Regions from separate parts of the Peribacillus sp. B-H-3 genome, predicted to be linked through region 2. Evidence: predicted binding sites of a transcription regulator. Region 2 holds the regulator's gene; each other region holds the start of a gene.

Region 1 (6,132 bases), 2.2 Mb from region 2:
GTAATTTCATTAGTTTCATATATTCTCTCTCCTTTTCACTACTGTCTTTCCTCTCTCCTTCTGCCCCCTTCTAATTCATACAATACCGGAGTCTTTTCCCTAAATTAAAGAAAAAAAACCCAGGTTTTGAAAAACAGATCTTTAGCATGATGATTGCCATTTATCTTGACGGGACAATTACAATGGGAAAATCCACAAAAAGGAAGTATATGAGGATGGAGATTCACGCAAAAAGACCAGTATTATGCTAGAAATAAAAAGTTACATTTCCTTGAATGGCTAATATGGCCGGAAAGCTAGTATTTCCCTGAACTTTATCAGTTAATTGATATTTTTTAATTAATCTTTCAAAAACTCATTCATTTTTACAATATCTCTCTATCTGCCCTCATATATGATTATGTTGAAAATTTTAGTATTTTTTTAGTGATTTCCTATCACTGACAATATATGATAGAGATAGACAAGCTTCTACAAAAAGGGTGATAGTACTATGAAAAAGAAAATAAAACCAAGAAAATGGGTCAAAGTCAGTATCCTTGCAGCCGGCATACTTGGTATATTTGGAGCTGCAAATTGCGAAACACATGATAATGAAGCAATTGCCAGCGAAAACAAAAAAACCGATGCAGCAAAACGGGATTTTATAAACGATCACATTGTAAAAAAAGAAAAACTTCCGGCTGCTTTATATCCGAAAATCAGCAGCCTGGCTTCCCAGCAGGTAAGGCTTAAGCCCTCCATAGAGGATTATGGCGGTTCAAAGACCGTTTATTTAACATTCGATGACGGGCCGGATCAGCATTCTATGAAGCTGTTAAAAATATTGGATCATTATCACGCAAAAGCTACCTTCTTTTTATTGGATCCAAATATAAAAAAACATCAAAATATTGTAAGGGAAATGCATAAAAGAGGGCATTCTTTAGGTCTGCATGGGGTTTCCCACAATGCACATCTTATCTATAGATCTAAAGAGACGGTAGTCGCAGAGATGAAACAGGATCAACAGACGCTGAGAGCAGTAACAGGTGTTACTACCCATTTGATACGTACTCCATATGGATCTTCCCCTTACATGAAGCCCGCATATATGAAGGCGGTTCAGCAAAATGGGTTTAAGCTTTGGGATTGGTCGATTGACAGTGAGGACTGGCAGTGCCGGAATGGGCAATATGTCAGCAATGTCGAAAAACAATTAAAACAACACAATTTTAAAACGATTCCAAATGTCATTTTAATGCACGAAAAACCAAGCACATATCAATACCTCCCAAAACTTCTTAGCTATCTGCAAAAAAATGGCTATACATTCGAAAGCATAAAAGACGATATGGTTCCGTATCATTTCAAAGCAAAAATGCCGGCAAAATCATAATACTAACAAAAAGGGCCTGCTTTTTTAAATCAGGTCCTTATAAAGCAGATGAAGAAGAATATGGTAAATACCATATTAATTCTTCATAAAGAATTCTGGATATCCCCCTCTTTCAATATTTTTATACTGCAGTTAGGACAGAAGATATTTAAACAGACTAATACGGCTAGAGGAAAACATGGCAAAAACGAGAATATTTTTCAGTAAGCATCGATCAATTGCCTCATACTCCAAGTAATTATTTCTTTATTGTGCATAGGTGCGTTTCCAACTTATTTTATGCCAACTTCATTAGGGTTTATCACTGGTATGCTATCCTCGCTGCTTCTTGATGAAATCCTGATAGGCGGTATTCTCAAGTTTCGGGTTAAACTACTTAAAAAAGAGACTCATAAAACATCTTCTTAAGTAAAATTCTTATTCCCTCTCTCCTCTAATTCATTTCTCTCCATGTTTTTAAAAACCCCTGAACAAAAAGTTGGTTATAACTAGGGTCGGCCATAAAACCTTCTGGGAAGCATGTTCAGCACCCTCTAACTTTCTATATTTAATTTCCTAATATTTTTATTTAAATCACCATATATGAGAAAAAAATTATTCTATACTATTAACTTCTTTTCCAAAACATCACATTTACTTAGACGAAGGTTTTCCCCTATAACATAGCTCATAAACAAACACGAAAAATCCGGAGTAAAAATACATCCAGATCAAGATATTGATTATTGAATTATCTATATTCTGCACCTGTAAAAGTTGTAGAAATAGTAAGAGTGGTTGCAATTGCGGCAGTAGCACTTATGGTAAGAGTATAAATTACCTCTTCATCTATGTTATTCAAAACATCCACAAAATCTAATGGAATTATTGAAGTAGTCGCTACACCTAATGCAACAGTTGGAAGCGGTTCAGAAAAAATTATTGCTCCTGTCAGTGGATTTTGAAACCTGTGAGATTTACGGATATTTAAGGTAGCTCCTGCAGCAATAGCTAGAACCGTAGTTAGCCTTACTGACCCTGTTAAGAATACTAAATCACCACTGCAGGTATCGTCAAACGTAAACAGATGCGGCTGCGGCCGTAGCCGCAATGAAGGCTTTTACGGAAACTACTAATCTATAATTTTTTTGAACCTTGGAGTTCCATTGTATGGGCCACCTTTTTTTCTTTCCTTATTAGTTATCACCATTAAATATACACAAAAAAGCCCTGACACATACGGTATATAACCGTGTGTACCAGGGCTTTAAATAACAGGTTTTATTAATACGCTAAGCTGAATAATCCTTTAATGTGAGTTAAATAACGCACATTGCTTGCTTCCTTCATTAGTGTAGCAGGAAGGCCTTTAAGAGCTGTAGAATTTGCACCGATCGTGGCCACAGCATCTTTGCGTCCAAGGCTTGCAAGTGTTCCGGAATTAATCGGGCTGAATTGCTCAAATTCTTTTCCTTCAAGGAATGCGAACAGATTATAGCCGATTAGTTCGCCCATTTGCCATGCGATTTGTGCAGTCGGCGGGAATGGACGGCCATCTGCAGCAAAGTATACCGCACTGTCTCCAGCAATAAATACATCATTATGTGATGTAGATTGAAGGAAATCATTGACTGTCGCACGTCCGCGGTTCACTTCAAGTCCGGATTGGCCCACAAGAGGATTTCCTTGAACTCCGCCAGTCCAAACAAATGTGTTGGTTACGATTTTTTGACCATCTTTCAAGTCAACAGTATTTCCTTCTACGTTTGTAACAGGAAGTCCTGTCAAGAAAGTGACGCCGCGTGCTTCAAGGCTTGCAGTTGCACGTTCAATCAAGTGATCAGGAAGAACAGGAAGAATTTTAGGGCCTGCTTCAACGAGCATCAATTTGATTTCCTTTGGATTCACTCCATAGCTTTTAGCTATTTTAGGCATTTTATCAGCGATTTCGCCGACTAATTCAACACCAGTCAATCCGCCTCCGCCGATAAGAATGGTAGCATCTGCTTCATTCTTCGTTTTTGCATATTCACGGATGCGCTCTTCCACATGACGCTGGATTTTCACTGCATCTGCAGCAGATTTAAGAACCATGCTGTTTTCTTCAAGTCCAGGAATGCCGAAGTAAGCAGTAGTGCTTCCAAGTCCGACAACAAGTGCATCATAAGAAAGAACAGATCCATCGCTTAGTTTTACTTCCTTCTGATCAACAGAGAAAGAATCAACCTTTGCAATTTTTAGATCAATGTCTTTTCCTTTGAACAATTTCTCAAGAGGCATAGCAACAGCCTGCTCAGAAATGCTCCCGGCTGCAAGACGGTGCAGCTCAGTGATAATTTGGTGTGTAGGGTATTGGTTGACCACTGTAACCTGTGCTTGAGTTTTATCCATATATTTGCGCAGTGTTAAAGCAGATAGCAGTCCGCCGTAACCTGCACCTAAGATGACAATTTTCTTTGACATAATATATCCCCCGTCCTTACTGATTATAGTAACAATAAATTATTTTAAGTTGTCGCGTTCAGATGAAACCTGAAGAAATGCATTTACAAACCGGAACATCTTTTGTGCCTGAGGATCTTTAAGCAATTTAAGCAATCCAAATACACCGATTACTTCATTGCTTGCATCTGCACGGTCTTTTGCTTCAATAGCTGTAGCTGCAAGATTCTTTGCAGTGTGGATCACTGGTTCAGCCATTTCTGTAATGGCACCTACTGTATCACTTTTAAGAACATCATCAGTTGCTACACTTTGAGCAAAGTCATAAGACTTTGTAAGAATACCGACTAGTTCAGTTAATTTTGGAAGCTGATCGACTAATGCTGTCAATGATTCCTGAACCTCTGGTTTTAAAAGCTGATCCAGTACATCAAGCTTTTCTTGGCTGGCTGTTAAAACTTTCGCTTGTTCAGACATATTTTGAGTGGTAGTTTCTGACATTTCCAATTCTCCTTTACAATAAGCAATTCTGCTGATTTTTTCGGGAAAACACATTCCCGTCCCCGCAAGATTTCCTTCTTGACCAATTTCAGCCAATAAGTTTGTGAATCTTTACACATACTATTACAAAAAAAGAGAACACAAACTGCCCGGCTTTACAAATAGTAATTGGACAAAAAAACCTATTCGCCCATTTTTCACTTATAAAAATAGTAAATATAAAAATATATAATTTGCTTACTAAAATATTATAACACTATTTCAAAAAAATTGTTCATCTAGTTTACATGTTTTATAATTTTTTTTTATTTCCTGCAGAAAAAATTTTGTTAATGTCCTGTTGCTTTCTATAAGAAAAAAATGACGCCAGCAAGGTTTGCAGGAATAGAAGAAACCTTGATGACGTTAATAAATTTCCCTTATGCCAGAAAGCCGGATAAAAAAGATGTTTTGGTTTTCATCCTCAAGCGAAAGTGTCTGTTCAATTGTATTTAATGTTCTTACCCTACCTCTGCAGGTTCTCATCAGCCCGTTTTGATAAAAATTGATTGTGAGCAGACTGTTTCTGCTAAGTTCTTTTAAAATCAAACTAACATCCCCTTTCTGTGATTCTATTCCAGGACCGTTTATGATATGTGCTTATTATACAGTAAGCGTTTACATTTGTGAACATGTTAACATATTTTTTGTTGTATAAAAATGAATGGATGATAAACGGTAAAGAACAGATAGAAAAGAAAGAAGGGTTATTATGGAACGCAGCATCAATACAAGAAATTATGCTATCGACTATATAAAGTTCTACTCAATTTTTGCAGTTGTCGTCATACACACCTTTCCTTTAGATCACTTGGCAGGTTTTTATATGCTTGATGCCCTTTCTAGATTTGCCGTCCCCTTTTTCTTCATGTCATCAGGCTATTTATTTGGAAGAAAAATAACCCGGTCAAAGAGCACTGAAACCTATTTTATTAAATATTTGATGAAACTGCTTTCCATTTATGCCTTATGGTTTCTTTTTTATTGCATATATGATATTAGTGTCCTTTTTATGACCCATCATGGCGCTGAAGCAACCGATGACATCTTGCACTATTTGGACGATTTTGCGCTGCTGGACCTTTTATATTACGGAAAAGGAACAAGCGGATATCAACTATGGTTTCTTCCCGCCCTAGTGTGGAGCATTTTCATTCTCTATATTTTTTTCCGGTTAAAAAAAATACACCTCTTGATATTGGCAAGTTTGATCTTAAACCTAGCAGGCTTATTAGGCCAGTCGTATACGATGTTTTATAAGATGCCGATCCCTACTAGAGATGCCTTGTTTTTCGGGTTATTTTACAGTACTTTAGGGTTTTTCATTGCCTCACATAAAGACAAGATCAATAAAAAAAGAATGGCCATTAAAATATATGTGCTCTTATTTAGCTGTTTTGCAGTATTGCAGGTAATTGAAGCCTATCTTCTGGATAGAAAGCTCTCAGGCAGCCACGGGGAATATTTCATTTCTACAATTTTTCTGACGGCCAGTTTATTTATTTTCGTCCTGCAATACAATCAGCATGGAAAAAATTTATTTGTCACGAAAATCGGCGCTGATTCTTTAGGTATTTATGTTATCCACGTTTTCTTTCTTAATCTGGTTAATCTGTATTTGCAAACTGCGGGCCTAAAAATGTCCGAAAATTTTATATGGAGTCTGTTTGAAACCCTATTTGTTTTCTTTATTTCCTTCTATGTATATAGAATGCTACAGTCAGCGAAAAAGATGGCCGGGATTTAGGATGTGGAAGGAATGTGAGTCATACATAACTTTTCTCTAAAAAGAA
Region 2 (6,132 bases):
TAGTTCGTTCAGCACGCGTTTATTGGAAACAAGGTTCGCCTGCTCCTGATCATAATAGCTGACCTGTACATTTGTGCCAAATCGGAAATCACCCTGTAAGGGCTGCAATCTGCCAATGATTGTTTTTAGCAGCGTTGATTTACCGACGCCATTTGGTCCAACAAGCGCCATGCTGTCTCCTTTAGCGATCCGAAGAGTGACATTGCTTGCTACCGGCTGTTCCTGATAACCGATCCCCAGGCTGTTGATGTGGAGAACTTCATTGCCGCTTTGTTTATCAATTCCAAATGAAAAATTGGCGGATTTTTCATCTCCCTGCGGCCTGTCCAAAACATCCATTTTCTCGAGCTGCTTCCGTCTGCTCTGAGCCCGTTTTGTGGTGGAGGCACGTGTTATGTTTTTCTGCACAAAGTCACGCAGCTTTTCGATTTCATCCTGCTGTTTTTCAAATTGCTTTAAGTCACGGTCATAATCCTCCGCTTTTTTCACCAGGTAATTGCTGTAATTTCCAAAGTATTTCTTTATAGAGTGCCTGGAAATTTCATAAACCTGATTGACCACCTTATCAAGGAAATAGCGGTCATGTGATACAATTAAAACAGCTCCCTGGTAGCCTTGGAGATATTGTTCGAGCCAGGACAGTGTTTCAATATCCAAATGGTTGGTCGGCTCATCCAGTATCAGAATATCGGGTTTTTTCAGCAAAAGCTTGGCAAGGGCAAGCCTCGTTTTTTGGCCGCCGCTCAAGGAAGATATAAGTGTTGAGCTGTCAAAGCCTGCGAATTGAAGGCCGTGCAGGACAGAGCGAATATCCGCTTCATACTGGTACCCGCCTTGTTCTTTAAAGCTGACCTGAAGTTCATCATATTCCTTCATAACCTTTTGGTACAGGACGTCATTTTCGAAGATTTCAGGCTTCGACATGCTTTCTTCAAGTCTTCGCAGTTCTTTTTCCTGATTAATTAAATCACTGAAAACCGTCAGCATTTCATTTTGGATGGACAGCTCTGACTCAAGGCCGGTATCTTGAGCTAAATAACCGATGGATACTCCTTTAGGCTTCAGGATTTCTCCGCCATCATGCGATAATTTTCCGGCAATTATTTTTAACAGGGTCGATTTTCCGGCGCCATTGCGGCCAACCAGAGCAATCCGATCCCGGTTTTGTACCTCAAGCTTCATATTTGATAATATTAATTCAGCACCATAATACTTTGTGAGCTGATTTATTTGCAGTAAAATCATCGTATTCACCTCAATTGCTATAGTGATAGTGTAACGTATTGCAGGCTCTATCGGCAATAGAAGTGATTATGTGAAACATAAAACAAAGGTTCCGCAAAATGGGTATAATAGTGTATCATTTAAGAAAGAGGTGTTTTTTTATGGCTGAATTTACTCATTTTAATGAGCAGGGAAGGGCGAAAATGGTCGATGTGAGCCAAAAGCCTGAAACAGTCAGGACGGCTGTGGCCGCTTCGAGTATTTCTTTAAATAGAGAGATTTACGAGAATATAGTCCATAATAAGATGAAAAAGGGGGATGTCCTTGCTGTGGCACAGGTGGCTGGAATTATGGCAAGCAAGAGCACATCAGTCATTATTCCAATGTGCCATCCCATTCCGCTTCAGGGCGTCAATATTTCGTTCCAATGGAAAGAAGAGGAAGACGGCTATCGTCTTATGATAGAAGCAGCTGCCAAGACAAAAGGAAGTACAGGAGTGGAAATGGAAGCGCTGACAGCCGCTTCAGTTACTGCGCTGACTGTCTATGATATGTGCAAGGCCATTGATAAAGGAATGGTCATCGGCCCGACATACTTAATCGAAAAAACTGGCGGGGTCTCCAGTCCGGATTATAAAAGGCAAATCAATCAATAGCATAAAGAGATTTGCTTGAAAGCGGGGGAAAAGAATGAGTCAAGAACAAATGAAGATACCGCAGGCAACAGCGAAACGGCTGCCCTTATACTACCGATTTCTGAAGAATTTGCATGTCTCTGGCAAGCAGAGGGTTTCCTCCGCGGAACTAAGCGAGGCAGTGAAAGTTGATTCAGCGACAATCCGGCGGGACTTTTCCTATTTTGGTGCGCTTGGCAAAAAGGGATACGGGTATAATGTGAATTACCTGCTTTCTTTTTTCTCAAAGACGCTCGATCAGGATGAATTGACAAAAGTTGCTTTGATTGGTGTGGGCAATTTGGGGACTGCTTTTTTAAATTATAATTTTTTGAAAAACAATAATACAAAGATCGAAATTGCTTTTGATGTAGATGAAGCGAAAGTAGGAACCACGATAAGCGATGTGCCTGTTTTTCATATGAATGAAATCAGTGCAAGACTAAAGGAAAGAAATGTGGCTGTAGCTATTTTGACGGTTCCAGCACAGGCTGCACAGCCGATTACAGACCTTCTGGTTGAATCAGACATCAGGGGAATCCTGAATTTCACACCTGCAAGGCTGAATGTGCCGCAGTCAATCAGGATCCATCATATAGATCTTGCAGTTGAGCTTCAATCGCTGATCTACTTTCTTAAACATTATCCGGTTTCCGGGGAAGAAGTTCTTCCTGACAACGAATAAAAAATGCTGCCGGAATGGGCAGCATTTTTATTTTTAGCTTTTTCTTACAAAAATGTTATGAGGTGCTGGAGTGAAAGTAAATGAATTTATGCACGAAACATTCCCTGATTTAGAACTAAAACCACCTTTATTTTATAGCTGGGATACTGGCATACGATTTGAGCTTGGAGCGGAGTGGAAAAGGGAGTATTCTTATCCGAACAGCCCATATGTGTTAGGCTGCTATAAAAGGGTCATTACATTATTTGAAGCCCTGCATTCTTCTGATGATGATATTTTTGTAAGTATGGATGTAAATGATTGTGATAAAGGAAAATACAGTATACGTAAATTCAGTAACTTTTCACCGTATGTTGAGAAGCCGCTTTTGTATAGGTTAAAGCACGAAATAATGCCCTATTTATATCCGGAAGATGATCAAGAAGGAATATATAGAACACACAGGTTTTCTCTGAAGTGCAAAACGGCTGAATTGACATATAAACCTTTGTTAAAGGCGATATGCAATCAGGATCTTGGTATAAAACCAAGGATGCATCATAGCGTTTATTTCATTAATATAAATAAGAAAACCATTTTTCACGTTTATGATGATAGAGGCTGTGATGTATTAGCAGCTTCACCTTACACAATTAGAGGGATGTATGAATTATATAATGATTGGATATTGGATTATGACAGGCCAAGAAATGATAAGGTTTTCAATTGAAGGATGTAGAAAGGGAAACACCATTACAGGTGTTTCCCCCGAAAATTTAACAGACTATTTTTGTTTAGAAGATTTTATCTTGGCATATAAAAGCAGCATCCGTATTCCAGATCCAATGTCCAGTGTGGCCAAAAGGATGAGAAATAATGAAATGAATCCCCATCCAGAGTGAGAGACATGCTGGATGGCATATACAGTAAATAGAATGCCTAAGCCGAAATAAAGGATCCCCATAGCAAGCGGTGATTGCTGCCGTCTCATAAAAACCCTCCGATGATGCCTTGCACATGTTTAGCATTTTGGGCCATTTTTTCGATATCCTTGCTGAACAATTGCAAAATAACGACCAATGTATTCATTGCCACGTGGGCAAACATTGATACCCAAATTCTTTTCGTTTTATTATATAAGAATGCAAACGAAAAGCCCATTGCCGTATAAAGTAGAATATGAACGAATTCCATATGGGCAAGACCAAAAATGAACGAACTGATCAATGCAGACAAAAAGAAATTATAACGCTTATGAAGTGATCCGAAAATAATTTTCCTGAAGATAATTTCCTCAAGGATCGGCCCGATAACGGAACTGACAAAGATGACCCACGGCACCTGTTTGATAAGCGTCAGGATGTCCTGAGTATTCTTAGAGCCCGGGCTGATGCCAAAAAGCTGTTCCAGATAGGACGCGATGGACTGGGAAAACAAGGCGAGAAAGATCCCTGCAACCGCCCACGCAATTGACACAGGAATAGAAGCCTGATTCCGGCTGTTCCTGCTTTCTCTCATATCATGCCTCATAAAGAATAAAACAAGCACCAGTGCTGCCAGGAAGCTGATGACAATCCAATATGCCCCGGACTTCATCTGCAGATCATGGTGAGAAGCACCTGTTAAGGCGCCAAGCATCATAAGGATGGGTACGCCGACAAATCCCGATAGCTGCATGGCGATATATGTGATGATGACAAACCAATATTCTCTTTTCAAAAACGAAAACTCCTTTAATAGAAAAACTTCCTTTATTCTTCTTGCAGTCCATGCTGCAAAAGATCCTTTAAACAGCATAACAGTTTTTCCTGAAAGTGTGCGAATGTTTTAAAAGGTACAGCCCGTCAAAAAGATTTCTATACATAAAAGGGTACCAAAAAAACACGGAGAACTCCAATTAAAGGTTTGCGGGCAGCCTATTTGGTGCATTATCTGAGCCTATTGCTATTACGATATAGCATTTCCCAATTGCCTTAGAAATTTATAAAAAAATTTTTCATGAAGATACTTGCAAAAGATGGATGATTTATTTAATATAGGAATTGTGTTAGCACTCGTTAGTGTAGAGTGCTAATAATCTAAACCAATTAACCAAAGAATTTGAGGAGGTTGTTTCACTTTGTTAAAACCATTAGGTGATCGCGTTGTTATTGAACTAGTTCAATCGGAAGAAAAGACTGCCAGCGGTATCGTTTTGCCGGATACTGCAAAAGAAAAGCCTCAAGAAGGCAAGGTTGTAGCTGTCGGAACAGGCCGTGTGCTTGATAATGGCGAACGTGTTGCTTTAGAGGTAGCACAAGGCGATTTAATTATCTTCTCAAAATATGCCGGTACTGAAGTGAAGTACGAAGGCTCTGAATACTTAATTTTACGTGAAAGCGACATTTTAGCTGTAATCGGCTAATTTCTAGCGGCATACTTAACGAATCATACATTTAAAACCATTAGGGAGGTAACTTATACAATGGCTAAAGATATTAAATTTAGTGAAGAAGCTCGCCGTTCCATGCTTCGCGGTGTGGACGCACTTGCAAATACAGTAAAAGTAACGCTTGGACCTAAAGGACGCAACGTGGTTCTTGAGAAGAAATTCGGTTCTCCATTAATTACAAATGACGGTGTTACAATTGCTAAGGAAATCGAATTAGAAGATGCATTCGAAAACATGGGTGCCAAGCTTGTTGCTGAAGTTGCAAGCAAAACAAATGACGTAGCTGGAGACGGTACAACTACTGCAACCGTTCTTGCTCAAGCCATGATCCGTGAAGGCCTTAAAAACGTAACAGCGGGCGCTAACCCAATGGGAATCCGCAAAGGAATCGAAAAGGCAGTTAAAGCTGCAATAGAAGAATTAAAAGTGATATCTAAGCCAATCGAAGGCAAAGCATCCATCGCACAGGTTGCTGCAATCTCTTCTGATGATGAAGAAGTTGGACAACTGATCGCTGAAGCTATGGAGCGCGTTGGAAATGATGGTGTTATCACAATCGAAGAATCTAAAGGATTCACTACTGAGCTTGATGTTGTGGAAGGTATGCAATTCGACCGTGGATATGCATCTCCATACATGGTTACTGATTCAGATAAAATGGAAGCAGTTCTTGAAAATCCATACATCTTAATCACTGACAAAAAAATCACAAGCATCCAGGAAATCCTTCCTGTTCTTGAGCAGGTTGTACAGCAAGGAAAATCACTTTTATTGATTGCTGAAGATGTTGAAGGTGAAGCATTGGCAACTCTTGTTGTGAACAAGCTTCGCGGAACATTCAATGCAGTTGCTGTTAAAGCTCCTGGATTCGGTGACCGCCGTAAAGCAATGCTAGAAGACATCGCTGCCCTTACAGGCGGAGAAGTCATCACAGAAGAAGTAGGCCTTGACCTTAAATCTGCAACGATTGAATCTCTTGGTCGCGCTTCTAAAGTGGTTGTTACTAAAGAAAACACAACGATCGTTGAAGGCGCTGGCGAATCTGCTGCCATTTCAGGACGTGTTAACCAAATCCGTGTTCAATTAGAAGAAACAACTTCTGAATTTGACCGTGAAAAACTGCAAGAGCGTCTTGCTAA
Region 3 (6,132 bases), 340 kb from region 2:
ATCATGGCGAATAGTGTACCAAGGATCGTTACAATACCTACGAATAAAGCATAAGCGACATTCAAGTAGATATGAGACTTATCACGTGATTCACCAACGTGCATGAACATAAGAAGCTGGACGCTTGCCTGTGCAATAGCAGTGATAAGCAAGATAATCATGCCAGCTGTAAAAGAAAGGTCAAAATAGTAAACCGCCAAGGCAACAATTGATAGGATTAATGAGAAAACAAATCCCATTACATGGTGAGCAGGGAATAATTGTTTCATATTACATCATTCCTTTCAAATAGACGAAGCTGTAGATGAAGATCCAGACAACGTCTAAGAAGTGCCAGTAAAGAGAGAAGATAAACGCTTTGTTGGCTGTACCTGCCGTGAAGCCTTCCCTTTTCACCTGAATCAGAATGGCAAGGCCCCAGAATACACCCAAAGTAACGTGAAGTCCGTGTGTTCCAAGCAATGTAAACAATGCAGAAAGGAAACCGCTTGTTTGAATTGTTGCACCATCATGGACATATGTGACAAATTCAGTGATCTCAGTGCTTAAGAACCCAAGGCCCAACAGCAATGTGATGATAAAGAAAGTCATCATCGCTTTCTTTGAACCATGGCGCATGGCGTTAATTCCAAGGCCGATGGTGAAACTGCTTGTAAGAAGCAAGGCAGTTTCAATTAGTACACCTTTAATCTCGAATAAATCATGTGCGCTTGGACCATTTCCAAAACGGTTTGAAAGCGTGAAATATACGGAGAAAAGGGTGGAGAAAAGGGCAATTTCAGCCCCTAAAAAGATCCAAAACCCCAATACCTTTAACCTGTTTTCCTCTGTGCTGTACTCAAGAGGAAGTGAGTTATCTATTTTCATGCTCTGTCACCTCGCAGTGCATTTTCTGTTCTTTCAATTTCTTCTACAGAGATATGGTAGCCATGGTCACGTTCGAATGAACGGTGGATCATAGTACCGAAGATTACAGCTACAGCAACGATTGCTGGAATCCACCAGCTGAATACTGCAAAGAATCCGCCGAAGAAGATTGCTACACCCATGACGAAAGGAACGCCTGTGTTGTTCGGCATATGAATTGGCTCATATTTGCCTTGGAAAATAGGTGTCTCACCTTTTTTAGAGAACCAGAACGCATCCAATTTTTCAATTGTTGGTGTAATGGCAAAGTTGTAAACCGGAATCGGACTGTGAGTAGCCCATTCCAAAGATCTTGCATCCCAAGGGTCACCAGTAGTTTCTCTTGGGCTCTTGCGGATACTGTAATAGATATTGTAAACAAGGATACAGAAACCGATCGCAAGTCCAAGTGCACCCACGAAAGATACCATATTTAACGGGCCATAGCCTGTGCTTGCTGAGTAAGTGTACATACGGCGTGCCATTCCGTTTAGCCCAAGAATGAATAGCGGGAAGAATGCCACGTTAAAGCTGATTGCGATAAACCAGAAAGCAAGCTTTCCAAGTCGTTCGTTCAATTTGAAACCAAAAACTTTAGGGAACCAGAAGTGGAACCCGGCGATTACCGCAAACACTGCTCCTGGAATTAATACGTAGTGGAAATGCGCTACAAGGAACATTGTGTTGTGGTACTGATAATCGGCACTTGCCATTGCAAGCATTACGCCTGTAACACCGCCGATTGTAAAAATCGGAATGAATGCCAATGAATAAAGCATCGGTGTAGTGAAAGTAATTTTCCCTTTGCGAAGGGTGAAGAGCCAGTTGAATATCTTAACCCCGGTAGGAACCGCGATAGCCATTGTTGTAATGGAGAAGAATCCATTAACCATTGCTCCGTGGCCCATTGTATAGAAATGGTGAGCCCATACTACGAAAGAAAGCAATGAAATGGCAACCATGCTTATTACCATGGATTTGTAGCCATAAAGGTTTTTGCGTGAAAATGCTGAAATGATTTCACTGTAAATACCGAAAGCAGGCAGGATAACGATATAAACCTCAGGATGTCCCCATACCCAGAAAAGGTTGGCCCAAAGCATATCCATACCGCCGTTCTGCATTGTAAAGAACTGTGTGCCGAATTGACGGTCAAACATCATTAGAGCAAGTGCTACAGTCAATACAGGGAAAGCGAAAACGATAATTACGTTTGTAACAAGGATAGACCAAGTAAACATTGGCATTTTCATTAAAGTCATGCCTGGAGCTCTCATTTTCAGAATGGTAACAAGGAAGTTAATACCTGTCAGCAATGTACCGATACCGGCAATCTGAAGTGATAGAGAGTAATAGTTATTTCCTACTGTTGGGCTGAACTCTTTGCTTGCAAGCGGGAAGTATGCAGACCAGCCTGCGTCAGGAGAACCACCGATAACAAAGGAAATATTGAATAGCATAGCTCCGGCAAAGAAAAACCAGAAGCTTACAGCGTTCAAACGAGGGAATGCAACGTCACGCGCCCCGATTTGAAGCGGAACAACAACGTTCATTAACCCAATAATAAATGGCATAGCCATGAACAGGATCATGATGACCCCATGAGTTGTAAAGATTTCATTATAATGCTGTGCATCAAGCAGGCCATTATCTGGCATTGCAGTTTGAGCACGCATCAAAAGTGCGTCGACGCCTCCGCGGAAAAGCATAAGCAAGGCGGCTAAAATGTACATGACACCGATACGTTTATGATCGACAGTTGTCAGCCATTCGCGCCAAAGATATCCCCATTTCTTAAAATAGGTTAATCCTGCAAGAATAGCGATTGAAACGACAACGATACTGACCATGGCTCCGTAGATCATCGGTTCACCGGTTACGAAAAATTCGTCCCATTTCATACGTTTGTGACTCCTTTCTTATTGTTAATAGAATTGTGATTCATATTAAGTCACATTGATTATTTGTCGTTCCCCATATCCATTCCATCCATGTCAGAAGACTTCATATCTGCATCTCCGCCATGATGATGGCTGGCATTTTTGCCTTCTGGTGCCGGGTTGAATTTCAGGTGAGTGGAAGTGAAAGTCTCACGGCCAACGTGCTCAGCCTTAAGAAGCTTATTAAATTTAGATTCAGTCAGTTTAGGAGCTGTATTTTTTACGTCAGCAACCCATTTCTTATAATCTTTTGGCGAAAGTGATTGTGCTTCGAAATCCATGTCAGCAAATCCCCGTCCTGAGAAGTTGGAGTTTCTGCCCATGAAAGAGCCTGGTGCATTCGCAACTAAACGAAGTTTATTTACCATATCGCTCATTGCATATTTTTGTCCGGCAAGCTGTGGAATCCAGAAGCTTGAGATCGGACCATAAGAATAGAGACGGAATTCAATCGGTCGGTTTGTAGGAATGTTTACATAGTTAACTGTCTCGATATTTTCTTCCGGATAGCTGAAGTGCCATTTCCAGTTAGATGATGCAGCATAGATAACGACAGGTTTTTGTGATTCATAACCCTTAGGAGTCGTTTCAACTGCATTCGTCGTACGGACAGTTACAACTGACAGTACAGCAACGATGATAACCGGAATTGCAATCCAGATTGTTTCAAGAACCTTGCTGCCCTCGTCATGCGGAGGCTCATAATCTTTATCCGCTTTAGAAGCGCGATATTTGGTTAACATAATTACAAAAAGTACATACACGACAAGTAAGATGAAAATCATGACTAAGATGGAGAATAAAATCGTGTCAGATTGCGTTTTAGCGACCGGACCCTTTGGATCAAAGATTAGTAACGAATTTTCGCAGCCTGAAAGCACTGTGGCAATAGTGAAAATTATAAACAGGAAAGCCCATTTCATTTTCATAATGTACCCCTTTCTTATATAGTGGTTAAAGCAATTTGTTAGTTATTCAGAAAAAGTGTTAAACATTTCACAAACTGACGTATCTATCTTATTCCCATAGGAGAAAAAATACAATCTAAAGTTACGCAGTGTCACAAAAAGTTCATTTATTATTGGTGAACAATTGGAAGCACAAACTAAAAGCTGGATATATTTAAGTAAGTAAAATATGATGGTAGTTTAGTATTTATACTTTTGAAAACAGTATTCTGATATAACTGAAATGATTAAATTATCCAACTTTTTAGAAAATAATGAATATCATCAAACGGCATTCTAATTTCCTAGTATGGCTGAAATCAAAGGAAGCCATACTCTGGAATTGAAATTTCTCTATAATATGGAAAGAAAATAATTATTTCATAAAACTAAATAGTATATACCAATGAAAAAGCAGGTATCTCTTGGATGCCTGCTTTAAGTTAATTAGCAACTTGTTTTTGTATCTGTTCCATTGCGGTTTGGTAAATTTCCTCTTGAGCTGTGCCTCTGCGTGCAATTACATTTGTCTGGTAGCACTTTCCCTGATAATCCAGTTTAACTGTTATTTCAATCATTTGTTCCACCTCCGTTATAGCGGAATATTTTTTCTATAGTATATATACCAAAAATCATCCCTTTTAAAACACATAATCCATTAATAATGGATATTTTTAAATAAAAACATGAAGCAGCCTTTTTTGATCGTGGTGCCATGGAACAAGGGGTTGATTTCCGCTCCAGGATACTCGCTTCCCGCTAATCTAAGCAGGAGTCTCGCACCTTACGCTCCAATAAACCTCATTTAATAATGAGACCGCCTCACAGAAATCATTAAAAAATAACAATTTTAAAAAAAAGAGCCATTAAAAAACACGAAACTAAAAATGTTTCGTGTTTTTTACCGTTTAACGTGCGTTTACTTTATTCAGGAATTGAAGGGTGCGTTTATTGCGGGTGTTGATAAGTACTTCTTCAGGAGTGCCTTTTTCAGCTATTACTCCTTGATCCATGAAGACTACGGTATCAGCAACATCGTTTGCAAATTGCATTTCGTGTGTCACGACAACCATAGTCATGCCTTCTTCAGCAAGATTTTTCATAACCTTAAGAACTTCACCGACAAGTTCTGGATCCAGGGCGGAGGTGGGTTCATCAAACAATAGTACTTCTGGGTCCATAGCCATGGCGCGTGCTATGGAAATCCTCTGCTGCTGGCCTCCGGAAAGCTGATGCGGATACATGTCCGCACGATCAGCGAGGCCAACCTTATCCAGAAGATTCATCGCCTTTTTACGGGCCTCCTGTTTGGAACGCTTCAGGACAATTACTTGGCCCTCCATAATATTCTCGACTGCAGTAAGGTGCGGGAAGAGGTTGTAGTTCTGGAATACCATTCCCGTTTGCTGCCGGAAAGCGACAACTTCTTTTTTATTGGTTTTTGATCCTTCATTAAAAGACATATTTTTGTTTCCCAGCACAATCGAGCCTGCGTCTGGAATCTCAAGCAGGTTTAAACAGCGGAGAAGCGTTGTCTTTCCTGAACCGGAAGGACCGATGATAACTGCTGTTTTACCTCTTTCAATTGAAAGGTCAATGCCTTTTAAAACTTCCAGGTCATTAAATCTTTTTTTTAGGCCATCTAAGATAATCATTTGATGTTCCTCCATTATTTAGCCACACTTCGCTCAAAGCGGATTTCGAGTTTAGTCTGCAAATAAGAAAGCACGGTGCTGAATATAAGGTAGATAAAAGCTACTTCAATATAAAGCCATAAAGGCTCATAGGTTACAGCAGCAATTTGCTGCCCTTTTTGAAATAATTCTGTAACTGTAATTGTTGCAGCAAGTGATGTATCCTTCACAAGGCTGATAAATGAATTCCCAAGAGGAGGGATGGAAACCCGGACAGCTTGAGGAAGAATAATTCTTCTCATGGCCTGTCCCCTTGTCATTCCGATAGAATAGGCAGCCTCCCATTGGCCTTTTGGAATGGAAAGGATTGCAGCGCGTATGATTTCAGAGCTGTATGCGCCTTTATTTAAAGTAAATACAATAATTGCGGCCGGAAGCGGGTCTAACGTTATATTCACACTGGGCAAACCATAGAAAATGATGAATAGCTGGACAAGCAGGGGTGTTCCCCTGAAGATCCAAACATAAAATTTCACCAGTGCTACCAGGGGTTTAACCCCGGATATGCGGGCAACTGCTGCAAAAAACGCCAGCAGGAGTCCGAGAATAAAGGTAATCAGCGTAAGCGGTATTGTATAATAAAGACCCGCTTTTAAGATAGGAAAAAAGGAATCGCTAAGGATTCCTAATATTCGGGTGACTCGT

The links. The regulator Rex, encoded in region 2, represses fermentation and respiration genes when NADH is low (regulators of the CRP and FNR family bind a similar motif). The targets are predictions, from matches to a motif close to TTGTGAAATATTTCACAA.
Region 1: ACN6MY_RS14595 (DUF1641 domain-containing protein) is a predicted target of Rex. The motif match lies at 4,402-4,419, and genes of this name have one in related genera.
Region 3: qoxA (cytochrome aa3 quinol oxidase subunit II) is a predicted target of Rex. The motif match lies at 3,831-3,848, and genes of this name have one in related genera.

What each region holds. Positions count from the first base shown of each region.
Region 1 is NZ_CP183879.1:2,930,457-2,936,588, forward strand. It holds gene ACN6MY_RS14575 (cell wall hydrolase) at 1-19, opposite strand, end outside; gene ACN6MY_RS14580 (polysaccharide deacetylase family protein) at 494-1,378, shown strand; gene ACN6MY_RS14585 (hypothetical protein) at 2,109-2,468, opposite strand; gene ACN6MY_RS14590 (NAD(P)/FAD-dependent oxidoreductase) at 2,642-3,820, opposite strand; gene ACN6MY_RS14595 (DUF1641 domain-containing protein) at 3,860-4,300, opposite strand; gene ACN6MY_RS14600 (YolD-like family protein) at 4,706-4,888, opposite strand; gene ACN6MY_RS14605 (acyltransferase) at 5,052-6,086, shown strand.
Region 2 is NZ_CP183879.1:717,122-723,253, forward strand. It holds gene ACN6MY_RS03485 (ABC-F family ATP-binding cassette domain-containing protein) at 1-1,245, opposite strand, end outside; gene moaC (cyclic pyranopterin monophosphate synthase MoaC) at 1,386-1,880, shown strand; gene ACN6MY_RS03495 (redox-sensing transcriptional repressor Rex) at 1,915-2,583, shown strand; gene ACN6MY_RS03500 (DUF3885 domain-containing protein) at 2,672-3,292, shown strand; gene ACN6MY_RS03505 (YdiK family protein) at 3,347-3,553, opposite strand; gene ACN6MY_RS03510 (CPBP family intramembrane glutamic endopeptidase) at 3,550-4,281, opposite strand; gene groES (co-chaperone GroES) at 4,682-4,966, shown strand; gene groL (chaperonin GroEL) at 5,027-6,132, shown strand, end outside.
Region 3 is NZ_CP183879.1:1,055,300-1,061,431, forward strand. It holds gene qoxD (cytochrome aa3 quinol oxidase subunit IV) at 1-269, opposite strand, end outside; gene qoxC (cytochrome aa3 quinol oxidase subunit III) at 271-867, opposite strand; gene qoxB (cytochrome aa3 quinol oxidase subunit I) at 864-2,807, opposite strand; gene qoxA (cytochrome aa3 quinol oxidase subunit II) at 2,867-3,775, opposite strand; gene ACN6MY_RS05175 (BA3454 family stress response protein) at 4,237-4,371, opposite strand; gene ACN6MY_RS05180 (amino acid ABC transporter ATP-binding protein) at 4,702-5,448, opposite strand; gene ACN6MY_RS05185 (amino acid ABC transporter permease) at 5,463-6,132, opposite strand, start outside.